Regions from separate parts of the Mesorhizobium sp. M0047 genome, predicted to be linked through region 1. Evidence: riboswitches for the same ligand, from Rfam matches in the RefSeq annotation. Region 1 holds a riboswitch; each other region holds the start of a gene.
What was found. A riboswitch is a leader RNA that binds a small molecule or an ion and turns the genes downstream of it on or off. The one in region 1 is predicted to bind cobalamin.
Positions count from the first base shown of each region.

Region 1 (5,226 bases):
TCCCGGCCAACAGAATCCCGCTTGGTTACCAGAGCGTTAACGATTCATGATTCCGCCCTGCCGGCGCCGCGGCCGGCAATTGACAATCGCCGGGTTGGGTCCATCCTCTTTCACCACCTCTGAGGGGGAGATTCGGGGCATGTGGGATTTCGATATCGGCAGGTCGGTGTCCATCATGATGCGGACCTGGCCGTTCATTGTCTTTCGCATGATCGTCTATTTCGGCATCACACTGGCCTACATCATGGCGACCGGCACGGGCGCCTCCGTCGGCTATGGCGTCGGCCACATCTCCACCGATCCCGACGGGCCGATGTCCTTTGCCTTGTGGGGCGGGGTGGTCGGTTTCGGCATCGTCTCGATCGCCGTCTACTGGATCCGCGAATACATCCTCTATGTCGTCAAGGCCGGCCACATCGCCGTGATGGTCCATCTGATCGACGGCCGTGACATTCCCGGCGGCCAGGACCAGATCGCCTACGCCAAGGATATCGTCACCCAGCGTTTTGCCGAGGCCAACATCCTTTTCGTCGTCGATCAGCTGGTCAAGGGCGCCATCCGGGCCATCACCGGCCTGCTCGGCGGCATCGCCGCCTTCCTGCCGATCCCGGGTTTGAGCGGTCTGGTCTCCTTCATCAACACGGTGATCCGCCTGTCGCTGACCTATGTCGACGAGATCATCCTCGGCTACAACATTCGCATCAATTCGTCCTCGCCGTTCGAGACGGCGCGCCAAGGCGTCGTGCTCTATGCCCAGAACGGCAAGGTGATGGTCAAGAACGCCGTCTGGCTGGCGGTCATCATGTGGGGCGTATCCTTCGTTATCTTCCTGCTGATGCTGGCGCCGGCCGCCGCCATTCTTTTCCTGATGCCAGGGCAATTGGCGGGCTGGGCCTTCGTGCTAGCCATCGTCTTCGCCTGGGCCTTCAAGGCGGCGTTCATCGAGCCCTTCGCCATCGCTTGCCTGATGCAGGTCTATTTCAAGACCATCGCGGGCCAGGTGCCAGATCCGGCCTGGGACACCCGGCTGGCGGAGGCGTCGTCGAAGTTCAGGGAACTCAAGGACAAGGCGCTGGCCTCCTTTGGCGGCTCGCGCTGGGGACCGGCCGGCGCGACACCCTGATTAGCGAGGGCTCGACGGCGCGGCAGAAACGGTGTTGAGGCGCGCCACGGTCGATTTGAGCAGCACTTCACCTTGCCCGGAAAACGTCTCGCTCATGATCAGTTCCGGCAGCGGCAGCCGCCGTCCCCAGCCATGCGTTTCAAGGTCAGGTTTTGGCGCGAACTCCGAGACGCGGCCGACGCAGAGATAGGCGACCGGGGTCACATGCTCCGGAATAGAAAGCAGGCCTTTCAGCGCTTGCGCCTCGATGATGCTGACCCAGCCGACACCGACGCCTTCGGCGCGCGCCGCCAGCCAGAAATTCTGCACCGCGCAGACCGTGCTATAGAGGTCCATCTCCGGATTGTGCGAGCGTCCCAGTGGCGAACCCTTCGAACGCTCGCGATCGCAGGTGATGCAGATGTTGAGCGCGCTTTCGCAAATGCCTTCCAGCTTGAGTTTGCGGTAGAGCGCCTGCCGCTCTTCCGCAATGGCCGGCAGTTCCTGCTGGCGCGCCGCCAGGAACAGGTCGCGCACCTTTTCCCGTCGCTCGGCATCGCGAATGACGATGAAGTTCCAAGGCTGCATGAAGCCGACCGACGGCGCGTGATGGGCGGCAAGCAGCAGCCGCGCCAGCACCTCATCGTCGAGCCCGGTGGGCAGGAAATGGCTGCGGACGTCGCGCCGAGTGAACATGGCGCGATACACCGCATCGCGCGCATTCTCCTCAAATCCATCGCCAACAGCAGCGGTCATGTGTTCCGGCATCGCTTGTCCCCTTGCGATTGCAATCGATGCCAACCGCCTGACCATGCGGATGACGATGCCTGCCAGGCCGGTCTTCTGGCTCGGGATCAACCCGCGTCCGGTGCCTTCCCGTCATCGACAGTGGCATATACCGGCGCGGTCCCCCTTACAGCGTTGGGCACGCCACGGAATTCAACCGTGTTCCCGATTCTCCCGCTTGCGGCGGGCACCAGGCAGTGTCACGGACCTTACGCCGAAGCGCGGACGACGCCAATGCCTGCAGCGACGCGAATGGACGCAGGCGCGATTTTCCCCAGTCATCGGCCGCCCGTGCATGGCCTTTGCCGATCCGGGTCACTAGATTAGGACGATGGCTACCCGTCTCTATACCCATCCGATCTTCCTTGAGCACCTCACGCCGCCCGGCCATCCCGAGCGGCCGGACCGCTTGCGCGCCATCGAGCGCGTGCTGGACGACGAGGCTTTTGCCGCGCTCGATCGTATCCAGGCGCCGGAAGGCGACGAGGCCACCATCCTCTACGCGCATCCCGCCGATTTCGTCGCTCGCGTGCGCGCCGCCATTCCCGACGAGGGGATCGCCCGCATCGACGCCGATACCACCGCTAGTCCGAAGAGCTGGCAGGCGGCGATCACCGCAATCGGTGCGGCCAACGCCGCCGTCGACGACGTCTTTTCAGGCCGCGCCGACAATGTCTTCGTCGCTGCCCGGCCGCCCGGCCACCATGCCGAAAAGACCACAGCCATGGGCTTCTGCCTGTTCAACACGGCGGCGATCGCGGCACGTTATGCGCAGAAGAAACATGGCGTCGAGCGCGTTGCCGTCATCGACTGGGACGTACATCACGGCAACGGCACGCAGGATATTTTCTGGGACGATCCCTCGGTGCTCTATTGCTCGACGCATCAGATGCCGCTTTATCCCGGCACCGGGGCAAAAAACGAAACCGGCGCCGGCAACATCGTCAACGCGCCGTTGGCGCCGCAGACCGGCAGCGAGGTTTTTCGCGATGCCTTCCTGTCGCGCGTGCTGCCGGCGCTCGACAATTTCGCGCCCGACCTGATCGTCATTTCGGCCGGGTTCGACGCACATCACCGCGATCCGCTGGCCGAGATCAACCTGACCGAGGACGATTTCGACTGGGCGACCGGCCAGCTGATGCAGCGCGCCGCGCGTCATAGCGGCGACCGGCTCGTCAGCCTGCTCGAGGGTGGCTACGATCTGCAGGGATTGGCATTTTCGGTCGCCGCCCATGTCGGGCGACTGATGAAAGGATGAATGATGGCCGGTGAGACCAACGACGATGTGAAGGCGATGAGCTTCGAACAGGCACTCGACGCGCTGGAAAAGATCGTCGATGATCTTGAGCGTGGCGACGTGCCGCTCGATCAGTCGATCAAGATCTATGAGCGCGGCGAAGCGCTGAAGGCGCATTGCGACCGGCTGCTGAAGGCAGCCGAGGACAAGGTCGAGAAGATCAGGCTGTCGCGTGATGGCAAGCCGGTTGGAACGGAGCCGCTCGACGCGGACTGAGGCACGCAGCCGTCTCACCGACTTTTGGACACGATCATGATTGAGCATAAAGTTCATCTTGATTGAAACGGCTCAGGACAAGAGGAGATACGGAAACGATGTGCAGAAACATCAAGACCCTGTTCAATTTTGATCCGCCCGCGACCAATGACGAAGTCCGCGACGCGGCACTTCAGTTTGTCCGCAAGCTGAGCGGAACGACGCGGCCTTCGAAGCAGAACCAGCATGCCTTCGACCACGCGGTCGAAGCCATCGCAGCATCGGCGCGCGAACTGCTCGATTCACTCGAAACCCATCAGCATCCTCGCAATCGCGAGGAAGTGGCGGCCAAACTAAGGGCGAAATCGGCGATCCGGTTTGCCTGAAGCGTCCAGGCTGCCTCTGGCGCTGACAAGGAGAGTGCATGAGCTTCTTCCCGGGGAAAGACCCAGAGGCCGGCGACGCCTTCGCCAGCGACCAGATCGAACTGATGGTCATCCCCAACGCCAAGGATATTGGCGGTTTCCAGGTTCGCCGCGCCCTGCCGACCGCCAAGAGGCGGTTGGTCGGCCCGTTCATCTTCTTCGACCGCATGGGCCCGGCCATCCTGCGCGCCGGCCAGGCGCTCGACGTACGCCCGCATCCGCATATCGGTCTGTCGACGGTCACCTATCTGTTCGACGGCAATATAAGGCATCGCGATTCACTCGGCACCGAAATGGTCATCCAGCCCGGTGACGTAAACCTGATGACCGCCGGCCGCGGCATCGTCCATTCTGAGCGCACCCCTGAGGAAATGCGCGGCGCGCCGATGTCGATTTCCGGCTTGCAGACCTGGTTGGCGCTGCCGGACGGCAAGGAAGAAGTAGCCCCGGTTTTCGAGAACACCGCAGCACTCCGGTTGCCCGAGATCGACGCCGAGGGCGTTAGCGGCCGCATTGCCATTGGTGATTTCCAAGGGCTGCGATCCCCGGTCAGGGCCGACACAGAGACACTCTATGCCGATCTGCGCCTGGCGCCAGGCGCCAGCGTGAAGATCCCGGCCGATGCGGAAGAACGAGCCATCTACACACTCGAAGGCGAGGTCTCGATCTCGGGCGACGTTTTCCCGGCCGAACGGTTGCTGGTGTTTCGGCCCGGTGACGAGATCGTCGTATCGTCGCAGACCGGCGCGACGCATTTCATGCTGTTCGGCGGCGCTTCGCTCGGCTCGCAGCGCTACATCTGGTGGAATTTCGTCTCATCGTCGAAGGAACGCATCGAGCAGGCCAAGCAGGAATGGAAGACGGGACGCTTCGATATTGTTCCCGGAGACGAGCAAGAGTTCATTCCGCTGCCGGAAAGCTGATGCATGTTGCCCGAAAGTGGCCCGGTTCTGGGAGAACGGCATGCATCAAACCAAGAACCGCAGCCCGATCCGCGTCACTGACGTGCATTTACATTCTCCGGCCGGCGGCCTATTTCGCCAATGAACAGAAAGCCTGAGCACCCGTGAACGCAACGCCGCATACGCCGCTTCTCGACAAGGTCCGCATCCCAGCCGACCTGCGCACGCTTGCCGAAAGCGAGCTGCCGCAATTGGCAGCCGAGCTTCGCGCCGAGCTGATCGATGCCGTCTCCCACACCGGCGGCCATCTTGGCGCCGGCCTTGGCGTGGTCGAGTTGACGGTGGCGCTGCACTATGTCTTCAACACCCCCGATGACCGGCTTATCTGGGACGTCGGCCATCAGGCCTATCCGCACAAGATCCTGACCGGCCGCCGTGACCGCATCCGCACATTGCGCCAGGAAGGGGGCCTGTCGGGCTTCACCCGCCGCGCCGAGAGCGAGTACGATCCCTTCGGCG
Region 1 covers NZ_JAMYUW010000082.1:4,559-9,784, reverse strand. The annotation lists gene NKJ89_RS35070 (hypothetical protein) at 140-1,123, shown strand; gene bluB (5,6-dimethylbenzimidazole synthase) at 1,124-1,870, opposite strand; cobalamin riboswitch at 1,919-2,098, opposite strand; gene NKJ89_RS35060 (histone deacetylase family protein) at 2,220-3,146, shown strand; gene NKJ89_RS35055 (exodeoxyribonuclease VII small subunit) at 3,150-3,401, shown strand; gene NKJ89_RS35050 (DUF2277 domain-containing protein) at 3,500-3,766, shown strand; gene NKJ89_RS35045 (pirin family protein) at 3,805-4,728, shown strand; gene dxs (1-deoxy-D-xylulose-5-phosphate synthase) at 4,872-5,226, shown strand, end outside.

Region 2 (5,226 bases), on a different contig from region 1:
GGCCGCAGCAGAAGATTTCGCGCTCGCGGAAATCGGGCGCCAGCAGCGGCAGCCTGATGGCGTCGATGCGGCCCATATGGCCGAACCAGCCCTCTCGGCTCGAACGCTCCTCGATCATGAAACCGAGCGACAAGCCCGGCATGCGGCTGCCGAGCAGTTCGAGCTCCTTGCGGAAAATGATCTCTTCCGGGCGGCGCGCGCAATTGACGAAGCCGACATCGGTCCATGGCGCACAGTCGTTCAGCCAGCGCAGCATCGACATCATCGGCGTCACGCCGGATCCGGCCGAAATGAACAGATATTTGGCCGCCGGGTGACTGTGCAGCGAAAAATCGCCGGTCGGCCCATAGGCCTTGACGTGCGAGCCGGGCGTCAGATGGTCAAACATCCATCGCGTGCCGGTGCTGCCGGCTTGCGCCTTCACCGTCACTGCGATCGAGAACGGCCGCGATGGCGAGGACGACAGCGTATAGGTGCGCATCAGCGGCCCGTCCGCAGTCGGCAGTTCCAACGTCACGAACTGGCCCGGCTTGTAGCGGAACCAGGTCTGGTTGTCGGAGCGGAAGGTGAAGGTCTTGACGTCAGGCGCTTCGTCGCTGACGCCGATCACCTCCAGCACCTGCAGCCTGTCGTTCCAGGGCGTCATCTGGTCGAGATGGCGATAGAGGCCAAGATCCGTCATCGCATTCATCCTCTCTTGTCCCTCATGTTTTGTGCATGTGATGCAACTAGGCGACGCTGCGCAGCGCCGGCCTTCCACCTTCGGCGAGGCGCGGGCCGATGAACGACGCGTACCATTCGACGAACTGGATCACGCCACCCTCATGCAGCTCCGAATAGGGGCCTGGTTCATAGGCGGGCGACAGGATGCCGAGGGCATTTTCCTCAACGATGCGGCGGTCTTGGTCGTTGGTTTCGGTCCACACATGGGTAAGGTCTTCGATGGTGTAGTCGACACCCTCGACCGCGTCCTTGTGCACCAGCCATTTCGTCGTCACTGCCGTTTCCGTGGCGCTGATCGGCACCACCCGGAACGTCACCGCGTGATCGATAAGGATGTGGTTCCATGTCGTCGGATAGTGATAGTGCATCAAGGTGCCGATGCGATCGGCGGAGACAGCGTCGGAGAGGTTCTTCTTCACCGCCAGCTTGCCGCTCATGGTGTAGCTGACGGCATCGCGCAGCAGCGGCGCGCGGGTGGCGCGATACTGCCCGGCCGGATCGATGCGGAATATGCTCGGCAGTCCGACGGCCTCGCATTTGGCCCAATGCGCGACCATTTCGGGGTCGCTGTCGGCGCCGTTGACGCCGGTCACGGTCGGAGCCTCGGGGAAGGTCTTGCACAACTCGGGATGATTGGCGACGCAGTGATAGCACTCGCGGTTGTTTTCCCAGACCAACTTCCAGTTGCCCTTCTCGATGATCGTGCTCTCGAAGGCGACCTTTGCTTCCCGCAACCGGTGCGGCAGCAGATAAGGTTCGATCATCGCCCGCATCGGCGCGAAATCCGCTGGCTCCTTGGCCAGGCAGATGAAGATATAGCCGCCGACGCTCTCGCAGGCGACCGGCTTCAGACTGAACTCACTCTTGTCGAAACCGTCGGCCATCTGACGGGCGAACAGCAAGCGGCCGTCGAGCTCATAGGTCCACTGGTGATAGGGACAGACAAGCTTTGCCGCAGTACCCTTGTCGGTGTTGCAGACGCGACTGCCGCGATGGCGGCAGGAATTGTGGAAGGCGTTGATCTTGCCTTGCTGGTCACGGACAAGAACAACCGGATAGTCGCCGATCTGCACGGTAATGTAGCTGCCCGGCTTCGGCAGCTCGCAATCATGGCCGATGAACAGCCAATCGCGATACCAGATCAGCTCCATGTCCAGCTTGAAGTAGTCTGGATCGGTGTAGAAGGGCTGCTCTAGCGAAAAGCCTTGCCGACGGCTGTTCAAGAGCCTCAGCATGTCGTTGCGAATATCCATGTCCTGTCCTCGTTATCTAAGGACTGAACTGGTGGTGACGGAGGAAGGATTGGACGCAGGCCGGCGAGGCGCCGTGCATGCACTATCCACCTCTTGATCGCCCACCGCGATCAGTCGAGTCTAGAAATCTCGGGCTGGTTTCCGGGCTTTGGAGTTGTCCTTGCGGACGATCGCGACACCTTCCCAGGCAGTTGCCCAGTGGTCTCCCGTTGCGACTTGAACTCCACCACCGTTGCGGGGGCAGCGCCGGATTTTGACCGGCTTCCCAATTCTCCGCCCCGTCGTCACGAAGCGGCACCTGAGATGGCATGATCTAACCACGATCGCTGGCGCGTCATCGGCATGAAAACGACATCGTATCCATGCGGCGCGACACGCGTGCGAAACGTTCGGGTTGGCGATTGCCGGGCTGAAATCCTATCTCTTCGGCAGCCATCGCCACTTGCAATCTCCTCGAAAGCCAACCCTTGCTGGCGGCCAAAAAAGGCTAACGGTTTCGAAAAGTGACTATTAGCTGATTCTAAAATCGAACCGAACGGTTCGTTTCTGTTGACGGTGCGTGCAGGACGTTGTGAACGCCGGGCCTTGGCAACAGTTAGTGATCCAGCGGACGGTTTTGCTTAAACCATTGAAAAATATAAATAATAAGTAGCGTGTGGAAGCCCTTGGCACAATTTCAAGTAGCGGAATCATGGTCCACACGAAACAACTTCGTGATTGGAAAAGGCGAGGATGCCCTCCCACATCGGGGCTGTCCGAACGACGCGATTTCATTTCCAAGACACGCCGCTAGACGGACGAAAAAGAAGATACTGGAGTACAAAAAATGAAAAAGATCATTCTCACTGCCGCCGCCGTTCTGGCCATTTCCGGCAGCGCCTTCGCTAATGGCAGCGACCACTACGGTTCGAACGCCCCGGCAGCCACTGCCGTCGACAGCTCGTACACCGCTTCGGTCAAGAAGTCGGAACCGGCTGCTCAGACGCCTGCCCAGGGCAGCGACCGTAACCTCTTCGGCCACTAACAACCAATTCCCAGTTGACAGCGGGTTCGCCCGCCGTCCTGGCGAAATCCAGAAAATTCAGGAGACTTGAAATGAAGAAGATCATTCTTGCTACCGCCGCTGTTCTGGCCATCTCGGGTAGCGCTTTCGCCGCTAGCGACAACTATGGTTCGAACGGCGCCAACCAGCCTGCCACCACCGCCGTCGACAGCTCGTACACGGCTTCCGTCAAGAAGTCGGAGCCGGCCACGCAGGCGCCTGTCAACCATGGCAGCGACCGCAACCTGTTCGGCAACAACTAACATCCGATCAAAACCAACATCCGACAGCGATGCTGCGGGTTAACCCGCAGCATCGAATTCGAGAATACGGAGTGTCAAAAATGAAAAAGATTGTTCTTACTGCCGCCGCTCTTCTGATTGCCGCCGGCAGCGCCTATGCCCGCAACGACAACGTTGGTGGCACCGATATCAACAAGCTGGCGACCTCCAACGTCGACACCACGCCGACGTCTTCGGTGCGCGACACCGGTTCGCCGGTCTACAAGCTGCTCAATTCGTCGGGCGACGTACCGAAGTCCGCCCCTCAGGGCAGCGACCGGAATCTCTTCGGCCGCTAACAGCCGAAGCTGATCTCCAAACAAGAGCGGCGGGCAGGCCCGCCGCTCTTGTTTTTGCAACGTGCAGTCTCATCATGGAACCTCAGGCCGCCTTAGCCTCTGCTTCGTGAAGCGCGAAGGACCGCCCATCCGTGTCGAAGATATGCAGGTCTTCGGCATTGGCGCTCAGCCGCAATGTCGAGCCGCGCTTGACCTCGACATTGCCGGGCAGCTTGGTCACCAGTGGCAGATCGGCGCGGCCGATGTCGACATAGACAAGCTGGACCTCGCCGAGCTGCTCGACATAGTCGACCGTCCCTTCGAACAGATAGTCCGCACCGCTGGCAATGATCAGGTCCTCCGGCCGCACGCCAAAGCTCACCGCGGCGCCCTTTGCCGAAGCAGGGGTCGTGATCGGCACGGTTGCCTTGCGCCCGCCGACATGGCTGACGACAGTCGGGTTTCCGGTCCTTTCGATGGTCGCCGGCAGGATGTTCATGGCCGGCGAGCCGATGAACTGGGCAACGAACAGATTGCCGGGCTTCTTGTAGAGATCCATAGGCGTGCCGACCTGCTCGATATGGCCTTCCTTGAGCACAACGATGCGGTCGGCCAGCGTCATCGCCTCGACCTGGTCATGGGTGACGTAGATCATGGTCGTGGCGGGCATCGATTCCTTGAGCTTGGCGATTTCGATGCGGGTGGCGACGCGAAGTGCGGCGTCAAGGTTCGACAGCGGCTCGTCAAACAGGAACACCTTCGGATTGCGCACGATGGCGCGGCCAATGGCGACGCGCTGGCGCTGTCCGCCCGACATCGCCTTGGGCAAGCGGTCGAGATATTTCGTCAACTGCAGGATTTCCGCCGCCTGGCGTACGCGCCGGTCGATCTCGGCCTTGTTCTCCTTCCCGATCTTCATCGAGAACGCCATGTTGTCGTAGACGGTCATGTGCGGGTACAGCGCGTAGGACTGGAACACCATGGCGATGCCCCGCTTCGACGGCGGCACGTCGTTCACGACCTCGCCGGCTATTCTGAGCTCGCCGGAGGTGATTTCCTCGAGCCCGGCGATCGACCTCAGCAATGTCGACTTGCCGCAGCCCGACGGACCGACAAAGACGATAAATTCGCCCGACTTGATATCGAGGTCGATGCCGTGGAGAATGTTCAGATTGCCGTAGGACTTCTTCACTTGCCTTAGCGTGACATCGGCCATTGGTTTCCTCCAGTGATTTGAAATTCAGTCGACGCGCCCGAACCAGGCGCCGTAGCCGCCAAGCTCGATGGAACCGCTGCTTGCCTGCCCCGAAAATCCATGCCCGGGCAAAGGTTGCGGCGATCGGCTGCCAAGGTCAACCTTGGTTGGCCCGGCTCCCAGATTGAAGGCGCAGACGACCTGCTCGTTGCCTGCGCGGCGGGTGAAGGCGACGGTGTCGCCATCGCTTTCGATGAAGGTGATGTCACCCTTGACAAGTGCCGTGTGGGCTCGCCGGAAGGTGAGAAAGCGACGATAGTGCTCAAGCAGCGAATTCTCGTCGCCCTGCTGGACATTGACAGCTTGCGACAGATGCTTGGTCGGCACCGGCAGCCAGGGCTTTGCCGGGGAGAATCCGCCATTCTTGGCGCTGCCGTCCCACACCATCGGCGTT
Region 2 covers NZ_JAMYUW010000012.1:89,423-94,648, forward strand. The annotation lists gene NKJ89_RS14145 (FAD-binding oxidoreductase) at 1-682, opposite strand, end outside; gene NKJ89_RS14150 (aromatic ring-hydroxylating oxygenase subunit alpha) at 729-1,976, opposite strand; cobalamin riboswitch at 2,092-2,293, opposite strand; gene NKJ89_RS14155 (DUF680 domain-containing protein) at 2,803-3,000, shown strand; gene NKJ89_RS14160 (DUF680 domain-containing protein) at 3,072-3,281, shown strand; gene NKJ89_RS14165 (DUF680 domain-containing protein) at 3,362-3,598, shown strand; gene NKJ89_RS14170 (ABC transporter ATP-binding protein) at 3,681-4,793, opposite strand; gene bglA (beta-galactosidase BglA) at 4,818-5,226, opposite strand, start outside.
Region 2: it holds a riboswitch for cobalamin, as region 1 does, so the genes downstream of both, NKJ89_RS14150 (aromatic ring-hydroxylating oxygenase subunit alpha) here and bluB (5,6-dimethylbenzimidazole synthase) in region 1, are expected to answer to the same signal.

Region 3 (5,226 bases), on a different contig from region 1:
CGCGCTCGGCCTGGCACTCGCCGGGCCGCGCAGCTACGGCGGCGTCCTGGTCGACGACGTCTTCATGGGCGGAGGCGGCCGCCGCGAAGCCGACAGCGCCGATATAAGGCAGGCGCTGAAACTCTATCGCGTCGCCGACTATCTGCTGATTGCGCTGTTTGGAGTGATTTCGATCATCGTCATTGTGGCGTGACCCATTTCACCCTCCCCCTTGTGAGGAGGGTAAGAAACGTTCAAAACTCGATGCCCTGCTGCGCCTTAACGCCCGCGGAAAAATGGTGCTTGGTCACGCCCATCTCGGTGACGAGATCGGCCGCCTCGACCAGCGCCGGCTTGGCGTTGCGGCCGGTGACGACGACGTGCAGGCCTTCGCGGCGGGCTTTCAGCGCCGCAACCACCTTGTCGAGATCGAGATAGTCGTAGCGCAGCGCGATGTTCAACTCGTCGAGCACCAGCAGGCTGATTGACGGATCGGCCATCAGCTCGAGCACCTTGGCCCACGCCGCTTCGGCCGCGGCGATGTCGCGCTTCAGATCCTGCGTTTCCCAGGTGAAGCCCTCGCCCATCGCGTGCCAGACGATGCGGTCGCCGAAGGCGGCGAAGGCGTCTTTCTCGCCGGTATGCCATTTGCCCTTGATGAACTGGACGACGCCGACGCGCTTGCCGTAGCCGAGCATCCGCAACGCGAGACCGAAGGCGGCCGTCGTCTTACCCTTGCCCGGCCCGGTGTTGACGATCAGCAGCCCCTTCTCGACCGTCTTGCTCGCCACCTCGGCATCCTGCACCGTCTTGCGCTTGGCCATCTTGGCGCGGTGGCGTTCTTCGTCCTTATTGTCGACGTCGGTCATGTCATTTCACCTTCAGCGGAAGTCCCGCCACCATCAGCAGCACTGTGTCGGCGACGGCAGCGATCTGCTGGTTAAGCCGGCCGGCGGCATCGCGAAACCGGCGCGCCAGTGCGTTGTCAGGCACGATACCTTGCCCGACTTCATTGGACACCACGAACCAGGGCCCGCGCGGCCGCGACAGCACCTCCGCCAGTCGCCGGCATTCCAGCTCGAGATCATGTTCGGCCAGCATATGATTGGTCAGCCACAATGTCAGGCAGTCGACAAGCACCGGCTGGTTGTCGGGCAACGCCGCGAGCGCGCCGGCAAGATCGAGCGGTGCGTCGATGGTCGTCCAGCCTTCGCCGCGGCGTGAGCGGTGCAGCGCGATGCGCTCGCGCATCTCATCGTCATAGGCTTGCGCCGTCGCGATATAGGTCCATGGCGAGGGCAAGGCCGTCGCCAGGGTTTCGGCGTGGGGGGGGGGGGGGGGGGGGGGGGCCCGCCGGCGCGGCGGGGGGGGGGGGGGGGGGCGGGCGGGAGAGGGGAGACGGCGGGGGGGGGCGGGGGGGGGGGGGGGGGGGGCCGCCCCCGCCCCCCCCCCCCCACCGCCGATGAGGAAGGTCAGTGCCTTGCTGTCAGGCAAAGCTGTCGCGCAGGCTGGTCGCGGTGCCGGTGAAGCGGCCGCGCACCACGCCGACGACCGCGCCGAGCACCAGCCAGAACACCAGATTGGTCACTGTCACCGCCACCACGAACTGGTGGTGCAGGCCTTCGGGGATCGCCGTCTCGTAACTGCCGGGCTGCGGCGCGCCGACGATGTGCGGAGCGACGATCAAGGCCACAGCCAGGATCGCCAGCGGCAGCGACTTGCGGAAGGCGATCACGCCGAGCCCGGCCGCGGTCATCGCTACGGTCGCCCACCACCAGATCTGGCGCTCGGTCAGATCGGCCGCTGGCATGGCCGGCAGTTCCGGCGGCAGGCCTAGGCCCGGCGCCAGCGTGAACACGGCAAAGCCGGCCAGCCCCCAGAAGACGCCCTGGCGCCAGCCACCGATGCCGCCGGCGAATTCGGAAACCGCGACCAGGATCAAGGCGAAGCCGATGCCGGTGACGATGTTGGCAAGCACGCTGAAGGCGAAACGTTCGAAACCGTCTGCCGGCGCCCAACCCTCGTCTTCGGCGGCCGGGGCGGCTTCCGCTGCCGGAGCGGCAGAGCTCATGGCATTGCTATCCGTTGCGGCCGGAGCGGCATGGTCATGGTGATGCCCGCCGCCAGCCTGTTCGTAGACTTCCGCCTTCAGAATCAGCGGCACGGTAGCGTAGGCCTGCATGCCGGCGAGAACGACACCGGCCACGAGCCCTGCGATCGCCGCGATGAACACGACGTTGCGAAACAGGTTCATGATGTCAGATCCTCGTCAGTGGCAGGGAAACGCCATCGAATGGCGATAGTCGTGAGCCGCATTGTGGACCGCATCGATATGCGAGAAGCCGACAAAGCCCATCACGAAAACGCCGAGCAGCGCTGCAAGCGCGAGCTGCATGAAGCGCGACTGCGAGGAGACGGAGGCGCCGAGGGAGACGGAAGCAGTAGTCATGTCTTGTCCTTTCGCCCTCCACCCGAGGGCATCGAAGTCAGTTTCCTGTCGCCGGCAGGTCTCCTGGCTCGCGGATCAGCGCCCTTCCCCACCTTCCCGAAGAAGAAATCTTCAGTGGCATATGGAGAGGACTACCGCACACAGTTGCGGGGGCAGCCACGGCATTGGGCGAAACTCGCCCTCACCGCATTCCCTCTTGGCTCCAAAATGGAACCGACGACATTGCCGACTATAGGCAGAATCCTCGCCTCCAGCAAACCAAATTCCGGCGGCAACCATCGCGAATGCGTCGTGCCAGTGAGGGCCTCCGCTGCCGCAGGCACCTTGGCATGCGGCACTTCCACCAAAGCCCTGAAGATCAAAGCGATTTCGGCAGATAGCGCCACGTCACGAAGCCGCAGACCGCAGCCAGCAGGCCCAGCGTGACGAACACCGAGCCTAGGCCGAAAAACGCCAGCACCACCGAATAGACCAGCGGCGGCGTCAGTTCGGAAAAGTCGAGATAGGTCCGGTAGACCGCCGCCATCTGCGATCTTTCATAGGAGCGCACCGAGCGCATGAAGGCGGTCGAGCCGAGTGCGTCGAGCGCGATGGTGAAGAAGGCGCCGCCAAGCAGGAAGGCGCCGGTGAGCAGCGGCACGGTCTCGCCGACGAAGCCTGCCGCCAGCAGCATGGCCGACATGGCGAAATAGGCAAATGTCATCGTCCTGCGGCCGCCAAAGCGCTTTCCCGCCTTGCCCCAGAAGATGGCCATGAACAGCAGCGCGTTGCCGGCCGAAACCAGCACGCCGCCGGCCAGCTTGCCTTCGCCGGTGATGACCATGAACAGTGGCCCATAGACAAAGAAAGTCGTCCAGAAACAGGAGCGGCCGAAAGCGATCAGCCAGGCCAGTCTGAGCCTGGGCTGCGCGACGAAGCGGCCGATATTGGCGAGCGGGTTGACCGGGCGCGTCTTGCCCGGGCGGATCGACGGGTTGTCGCCGAGCCGGTAGGTCCAGAACAGCGCCAGCAAGGCCAGGGCGAAGATCGCCACGGCGCCATGCGCGGCATAGATGCCGAAGTGCGTGTAGAGGAAGATGCCGAGCGTCGGCCCGCCGGTCCACGCCAACATCGACCACGCCATGCGCAGCGATTCGGCCTGCATGAAATCGGTCTTGCGGATATGGTCCATGATATAGAGGTTGAGCGTGATCGACAGCGCGCTGGCGCCCATCACGCGGCACAGCATGCCGGCCAGTTGCCCGGCAAGCGTATGGGTGACGAAGAACAGCGAGCCGATGGCAAGCAGGCAGGCGCCAGCGGTGTAGACCCAGCGCCGCGCAAAGCGGCGGATCAGCATTGGCATGAAGAGCGTCACCGACAGGCCGAGCATCGCCACGACGGTGTAGAGGATCGAGACGATCTGCTCGTTGTGCAGGATCTCATAGGCCTGGATCGGGATGACGCTCGACACCGTGGCGCGGGCGAAGGATTCGACTGCATAGAGCGAGGCGAAGGTGCGCGCGTCCGCGGCCTTTAGGGCCGGAAGCCAGATCGGATGGCGCACATGGGTGGACATTGCTTCCCCAAAGCAGAATCTATCGGACCAAATCTGCCGTGGCGATCCCTGCGCCAATAAGAGGAAACCGACGCGTACCCGGCAAAAAACGAAGTCGGCCAAAGGCTTTCCGCCACTGGCCTAAAGCGGCGCCTGATCCTGTCCGCGTTGTCAGACGCCCGGCCTTCTTTTGCCCGGTGCAACCGTGATAGTCGTTTTGCGGGGCCGAAACAGAATGCGAGACCATGACCATCCAAACGCCGACCGCACCCGTCCAGGATCGACCAAGGCGCATCGTCGTCATCGACATCGTGCGCGGCATCGCGCTGATCGCCATGGCGAGCTACCATTTCACCTGGGATCTGGAATTCTTCGGCTACACTGATCCCGGCCTGACCGCCTTCGGCTGGTGGAAGATCTACGCGCGCTGCATCGCCTCGACCTTCCTGTTCCTGGTCGGCGTCAGCCTGTACCTCGCCCACGGCAAGAAAATCCGCTGGAACGGCTTCTGGAAGCGTTTCGCCATGGTCGCGGGAGCCGCGATCGCGATTTCGATCGTCACCCGCATCGCCACCCCGGACGGCTTCATCTTCTTCGGCATATTGCACGAGATTGCGCTGGCCAGCCTGCTCGGCCTGCTGTTTCTTCGCCTGCCGGCTTTGCTGACCATGGTGGTTGCCGCGCTGGTCATCGCGGCGCCGGTCTATTTGCGCTTCGAGGCCTTCGACCATCCATGGCTGTGGTGGGTCGGCCTGTCGGCGATCAATCCGCGTTCCAACGACTACGTTCCACTGTTCCCATGGTTCGGCGCTGTGCTTTTCGGCATAGGCTCCGCCAGGCTTGCCGCGGGCGCGGGTGTCTTGACGTGGCTGGCGAACCTCAAGACCGGGCGTTGGGCCAACCCGCTGGTCTTCATCGGCCGGCACAGCCTGGCCTTCTACCTGATCCACCAGCCATTGCTGATCGGCTGCGTTTGGCTGTTCTCGCAGATCATGCCGGCGCAGGTCGAAACCCCGCAGGTGAATTTCCTCAAAACCTGCCAGCTGTCCTGCGAGCAGTCGCGCGACACCGAGTTCTGTTCAAGCTACTGTGTCTGCATGCTCGATACGCTCGAGGGCGAGGCGACGCTTGATCGGCTCTACAACAACGACCAGACTGCGGAATGGAAAGCACACTTGTCCGACCTTGCCGGCATGTGTACCGCCAAAACCGACAGCAAGTTGATGGAGGAAGGGGTCAAATGACCGAGAAACAGCCGAAG
Region 3 covers NZ_JAMYUW010000011.1:68,514-73,739, forward strand. The annotation lists gene cbiB (adenosylcobinamide-phosphate synthase CbiB) at 1-193, shown strand, start outside; gene cobO (cob(I)yrinic acid a,c-diamide adenosyltransferase) at 234-848, opposite strand; gene cobU (bifunctional adenosylcobinamide kinase/adenosylcobinamide-phosphate guanylyltransferase) at 850-1,293, opposite strand; gene NKJ89_RS13030 (CbtA family protein) at 1,466-2,233, opposite strand; gene NKJ89_RS13035 (CbtB domain-containing protein) at 2,249-2,428, opposite strand; cobalamin riboswitch at 2,465-2,661, opposite strand; gene NKJ89_RS13040 (MFS transporter) at 2,787-3,986, opposite strand; gene NKJ89_RS13045 (heparan-alpha-glucosaminide N-acetyltransferase) at 4,211-5,209, shown strand; gene NKJ89_RS13050 (methyltransferase family protein) at 5,206-5,226, shown strand, end outside.
Region 3: it holds a riboswitch for cobalamin, as region 1 does, so the genes downstream of both, NKJ89_RS13035 (CbtB domain-containing protein) here and bluB (5,6-dimethylbenzimidazole synthase) in region 1, are expected to answer to the same signal.

Region 4 (5,226 bases), on a different contig from region 1:
GCCTCTTTCCAGACGATGAGATCGCGATAGTCGCGTATAGCTTCCGGCGTCTTGTCCATTCACCATTCACTATTCACCATTCACTGTTTCGCCTTTTCGTCCCCGGGCAGGACGTAATCAGTACCTTCCCACGGGGACAAAAAATCGAAATTGCGGAATTCCTGCTTGAGCTCGACCGGCTCGTAGATGACGCGCTTGGCCTCGTCGTCGTAGCGCACCTCGACGAAGCCGGTCAGCGGGAAATCCTTGCGCAGCGGATGGCCTTCGAAACCGTAATCGGTCAACAGGCGCCGTAGATCGGGATGGCCGGAGAACAGCACGCCGTAGAGATCGTAGGTCTCGCGCTCGAACCAGTCGGCACCCGGAAAGACGCCGGTGATCGACGGCACCATGGTTTCCTCGTCGGCCTGCACCTTGACGCGGATGCGCACATTCTGCTTCGGCGACAGAAGATGGTAGACGACGTCGAAGCGCTTGGCGCGTGACGGATAGTCGGCGCCGCAGACGTCGATGATCGAGATGAACTGGCAGCGCGCATCGTCGCGCAGGAAGGTCATGACCTCGACCAGATCGCGCGGCTCGACGCCAATGGTAAGCTCACCATAGGCGATATCAGCGTCATTCACGCGGTCGATCAGCTTCTCGCCGAGATGGGTCGACAGTTCGCTCAGGGATGCGGTCATGGATTTACCGTTCGATCGTGCCGGTGCGGCGGATCTTCTTCTGCAAGAGAAGAATGCCGTAAAGCAGCGCTTCGGCGCTCGGCGGGCAGCCGGGCACATAGATGTCGACCGGCACGATGCGGTCGCAGCCACGCACCACCGAATAGGAATAGTGGTAGTAGCCGCCGCCATTGGCGCAGGAGCCCATCGAGATGACGTAGCGCGGTTCCGGCATCTGGTCGTAGACCTTGCGCAACGCCGGCGCCATCTTGTTGGTCAGCGTGCCGGCGACGATCATGATGTCGGACTGGCGCGGAGACGCGCGCGGCGCGACACCGAAGCGCTCGCTGTCATAGCGCGGCATCGAGGTGTGGATCATCTCAACCGCGCAGCAGGCGAGACCGAATGTCATGAACATCAGCGAACCGCTGCGTGCCCAGGTGATCAGCGCCTCTGTCGACGTAACGAGAAAGCCCTTGTCGGCCAGTTCGTTGTTGATCTCGAGGAAGAAGGGATCGTCTCCCCCTACCGGCCGGCCGGTATTGGGATCGAGGATACCTTTGGGCTTCGGCGCGACGAGGGTGCCTGAACTGTCGTTCAATCCCATTCCAGCGCTCCTTTTTTCCATTCATAGGCAAAGCCGATGGTCAGCACCGCCAGAAACACCATCATCGACCAGAAGCCGAGCATTCCGATCTTCGAGAACGACACCGCCCACGGAAACAGGAAGGCCACTTCCAGGTCGAAGATGATGAACAGGATCGACACCAGGTAGAATCGGATGTCGAACTTCATGCGTGCGTCGTCGAACGAGTTGAAACCGCACTCGTAGGCGGAAAGCTTTTCGGGATCGGGGTTGCGGTAAGCCACCAGGAAGGGTGCGGCCAGCAGCGCCAGGCCGACAACCAGCGCCACGCCAATGAACAGGACGATGGGCAGGTATGAGCTCAAGAGTGCGTTCATGCTCGGCTTTCCGTTGGCGCCAATCCACGTTGATTACAGCACCGGACCCTAATGCGGAAGCGTGACAGTTTAACCGCTGAACCGTTTTAAGGGCCTATGCTGCAACGCGGCGAGGGTTAGCGCAGCACTTCCAGCGAAGCAAGTCAAACCTTGTTCAAAACACTGACCTGGACGGCTTATCGCGGCAAACTGGTCCGATCCGCTCCTGTTTGATTTCCTTCGCCTTTTACTCCACTTTTCTCTCCTGACATGGTTGGCGCCAAAACCCTGCTAGCATTGTCCGGAATCACCCATCATCGCCCTCAGAGTGACGCCTGCATGAAGGAAAAGATCTCGCTCCCCATGGCCCGGCGCATCGCGCTTGCAGCCCAAGGTTTTCTCGATCCCCGCCCAACAGCTACGCCCGACCGCCGCCATTTTGCCCGCGTGCTGGCTCGAACCGGTCTGCTGCAGATCGATTCCGTCAGCGCGGTGGTGCGCGCTCATTATATGCCGCTCTATTCGCGCCTTGGCCCTTACCCTCTCGCCTTGCTCGACAATGCGGCCATGACGCGCAAGCGCACGGTCTTCGAATATTGGGCGCATGAGGCCTCTTTCCTGCCGGTCGAGACATACCCGCTGATGCGCTGGCGCATGCAACGGGCCGAGCGCGGCGACGAAATGTATCTGGGCCTCGCCAAATGGGGCCGCGAGCACGCCGCCTATGTCGAAGAGATCTACCGCCAGGTCGTCGAGCGCGGCCCGACCGCCGCCTCCGCGCTCGAGGGCCAGAAGGGCTCGGGCGGCTGGTGGGGCTGGAGCCATGCCAAGCATGCCTTCGAGTGGCTGTTCTGGGCCGGACGCATCACTACGGCGCACCGTCGCGGTTTCGAACGCTTCTATGACCTGCCCGAACGCGTGCTGCCGCAGGCGATCCTCGATCTGCCGGTTCCCGCCGCCGAGGACGCGCACCGCGAATTGCTGCGCATTTCGGCCCGCGCCCACGGCATCGCGACATCAGGCGATTTGCGCGACTATTTCCGCCTCTCGCCGGCCGACATGAAAGGCCGGCTGGAGGAATTGGTTGAAACAGGCGAATTGCTGCCGGTGCGCGTCGAAGGCTGGGACAAGCCGGCTTATCTTCACAAGGACGCCCGTCTGCCGCGCAAGATCGAGGCACGCGCCCTGCTGGCGCCGTTCGATCCGGTCGTCTTCGAACGCTCGCGCACGGAGCGGCTGTTCGATTTCCACTACCGCATCGAAATCTACACGCCGGCCGACAAGCGGCAATACGGCTATTATGTCCTGCCGTTCCTGCTCGGCGACAGGATTGTCGCGCGCGTCGACCTCAAGGCCGACCGGCCGGCCGGTGCCCTGCGCGTCCATGCGGCCTATGCGGAGTCCAGTGCGCCGCCTGAAACCGCTGCTCAGCTCTTCGAGGAATTGAAGCAGATGCAGGGCTGGCTTGGCCTTGAGCGCATGGAAGTGACGCCCGCCGGAGATTTGGGGCCGGCGCTGGCCGAAATCGCCGTGTCGTAAGCCGCGTTGACACCGCCGCCTGCAAAAGCCTAAATCCGGTACAGACGGTCTCTTCTCTTCAACGAGAGGAGCTAAGAGGGAATGCGGTGCGGGACGAAATCCCAAATCCGCGGCTGTCCCCGCAACTGTAAGCGAAGAGCCAAGGCCGAAAGCCACTGGGGTGATCCCGGGAAGGCGGCTACCCAAGGCAATGACCCGCGAGCCAGGAGACCTGCCGTCTGCGACTACAGAATCCGATCGTCCGGCGGGTTTCCGGGCAAGGAGCACGATCTTTGGACCACGACAGCAGTTTTTCGGCTGGCACAGCGGATGTTTCGTCCGGCCATGATGATGCCTTGGCTGGCGTCACCGTGATCGTCTGCGCCTCCTGCCGCGATGAAACCGGCTCCGACGCCCATCCCCGCGCCGGCGAACTGCTGGCGGACGACACGCGACGCGCCGCGTCGGGCGACAACATTCGCATCAGCAGCGTCGAATGTCTCGGCAATTGCAAGCGGCGGCTCAGCGCCGCCATCCTGCGCAACGGCTGCTGGAGCTATGTCTTCGGCGACCTGACACCAACCAGCGGCGCCGATCTGGTCACTGGAGCCAAACTCTTCGCCACTTCGACGGACGGCCTGATCCCATGGCGCGGCCGCCCCGATAGCCTGAAGCGCGGCCTTGTTGCCCGCATCCCTCCCCTCGACCTGTTGAAGGACCTGAAATGACCGCTTCCGTCTCCCGCGTCCCCTGCACCGTCGTCACCGGCTTTCTCGGCGCCGGTAAGACGACGCTGGTCCGCCATCTCCTGGAAAACGCCGGCGGCAAGCGTATTGCCATCATCGTCAACGAGTTCGGCGACATCGGCATCGACGGCGAGATCCTGAAGGGCTGCGGCATCGACACCTGCCCGGAGGAAAACATCGTCGAACTGGCCAATGGCTGCATCTGCTGCACCGTCGCCGACGATTTCGTGCCGGCGCTCGACCAGATCCTCGCGCTGACGCCGAAGGTCGATCACATCCTGATCGAGACCTCCGGCCTCGCTTTACCCAAGCCGCTGGTCCAGGCTTTCCAGTGGCCGAGCGTGAAAAGCCGCGTCACCGTTGATGGCGTCATCGCCGTGGTCGACGGGCCGGCATTGGCCGAGGGACGCGTCGCCAACGACATGGACGCCTTGCAGGCGCAGCGCGCTCAGGATGAGACGCTCGACCACGACGATCCGGTCGAGGAGGTGTTCGAGGACCAGATCGCCTGTGCCGACCTGATCATCCTGTCCAAAAGCGACCTGATGGACGCCGCCGGCACCGCCCGCGCCAATGCCATCATTGGCGAACACTCCGCCCGCGCGGTGAAGATCGTGCCGACGTCGCATGGCAAGGTGGATCCCTCCGTGCTGCTCGGCCTCGGTCTCGCCGTCGAGGACGATATCGAAAACCGCAAGTCTCATCACGACGGCGCGTTCGACCACGAGCATGACGACTTCGATACATTCATCGTCGATATTGCCTCGATAGCCAATCCGGACGAACTGGCGAAACGAGTCACCACCGCCGCCGAAGAAGAGAACGTGCTGCGCGTGAAGGGCTTCGTCGAGGTCGGCGGCAAGCCGATGCGGCTTTTGCTGCAGGCCGTCGGGCCGCGCGTCAACCACTACTACGACCGCGCCTGGACGGCGCAGGACGACCGCCGCTCGCGCCTCGTCGTCATCGGCCTCAAGGGGCTGAACCGCCCGGCTATCGAGCGTATACTCGCCGGCTGATTTCGGACATAGGTTGCGATGCACATCCTAACCACGACATCCGCCTCGCTCGACGACCTCGCCGAGCCGGTCGATCTGCGGCAGACGCCGGCGGATATCGTGGCCCTGTCCTTCACCGACAGCGACCTCGCCGGACTGGCGGCAGCGTGGAAGGCCGACGCCGACCGCCTGCCCTCGATGCGGCTGGCGGCACTGCGCGACTTGCGCCATCCCATGTCCGTCGACCTCTGGGTCGACAGCGTCGCCCGTCACGCCAAAATCATCCTCGTCCGCATCCTCGGCGGCTACGACTGGTGGCGCTACGGCTGCGACCAGCTTGCCTCGACGGCGCGGGCGCGCGGT
Region 4 covers NZ_JAMYUW010000011.1:108,960-114,185, forward strand. The annotation lists gene NKJ89_RS13210 (four helix bundle protein) at 1-59, opposite strand, end outside; gene NKJ89_RS13215 (NADH-quinone oxidoreductase subunit C) at 81-683, opposite strand; gene NKJ89_RS13220 (NuoB/complex I 20 kDa subunit family protein) at 688-1,269, opposite strand; gene NKJ89_RS13225 (NADH-quinone oxidoreductase subunit A) at 1,260-1,625, opposite strand; gene NKJ89_RS13230 (winged helix-turn-helix domain-containing protein) at 1,944-3,143, shown strand; cobalamin riboswitch at 3,172-3,376, shown strand; gene NKJ89_RS13235 (DUF1636 family protein) at 3,416-3,850, shown strand; gene cobW (cobalamin biosynthesis protein CobW) at 3,847-4,884, shown strand; gene NKJ89_RS13245 (cobaltochelatase subunit CobN) at 4,903-5,226, shown strand, end outside.
Region 4: it holds a riboswitch for cobalamin, as region 1 does, so the genes downstream of both, NKJ89_RS13235 (DUF1636 family protein) here and bluB (5,6-dimethylbenzimidazole synthase) in region 1, are expected to answer to the same signal.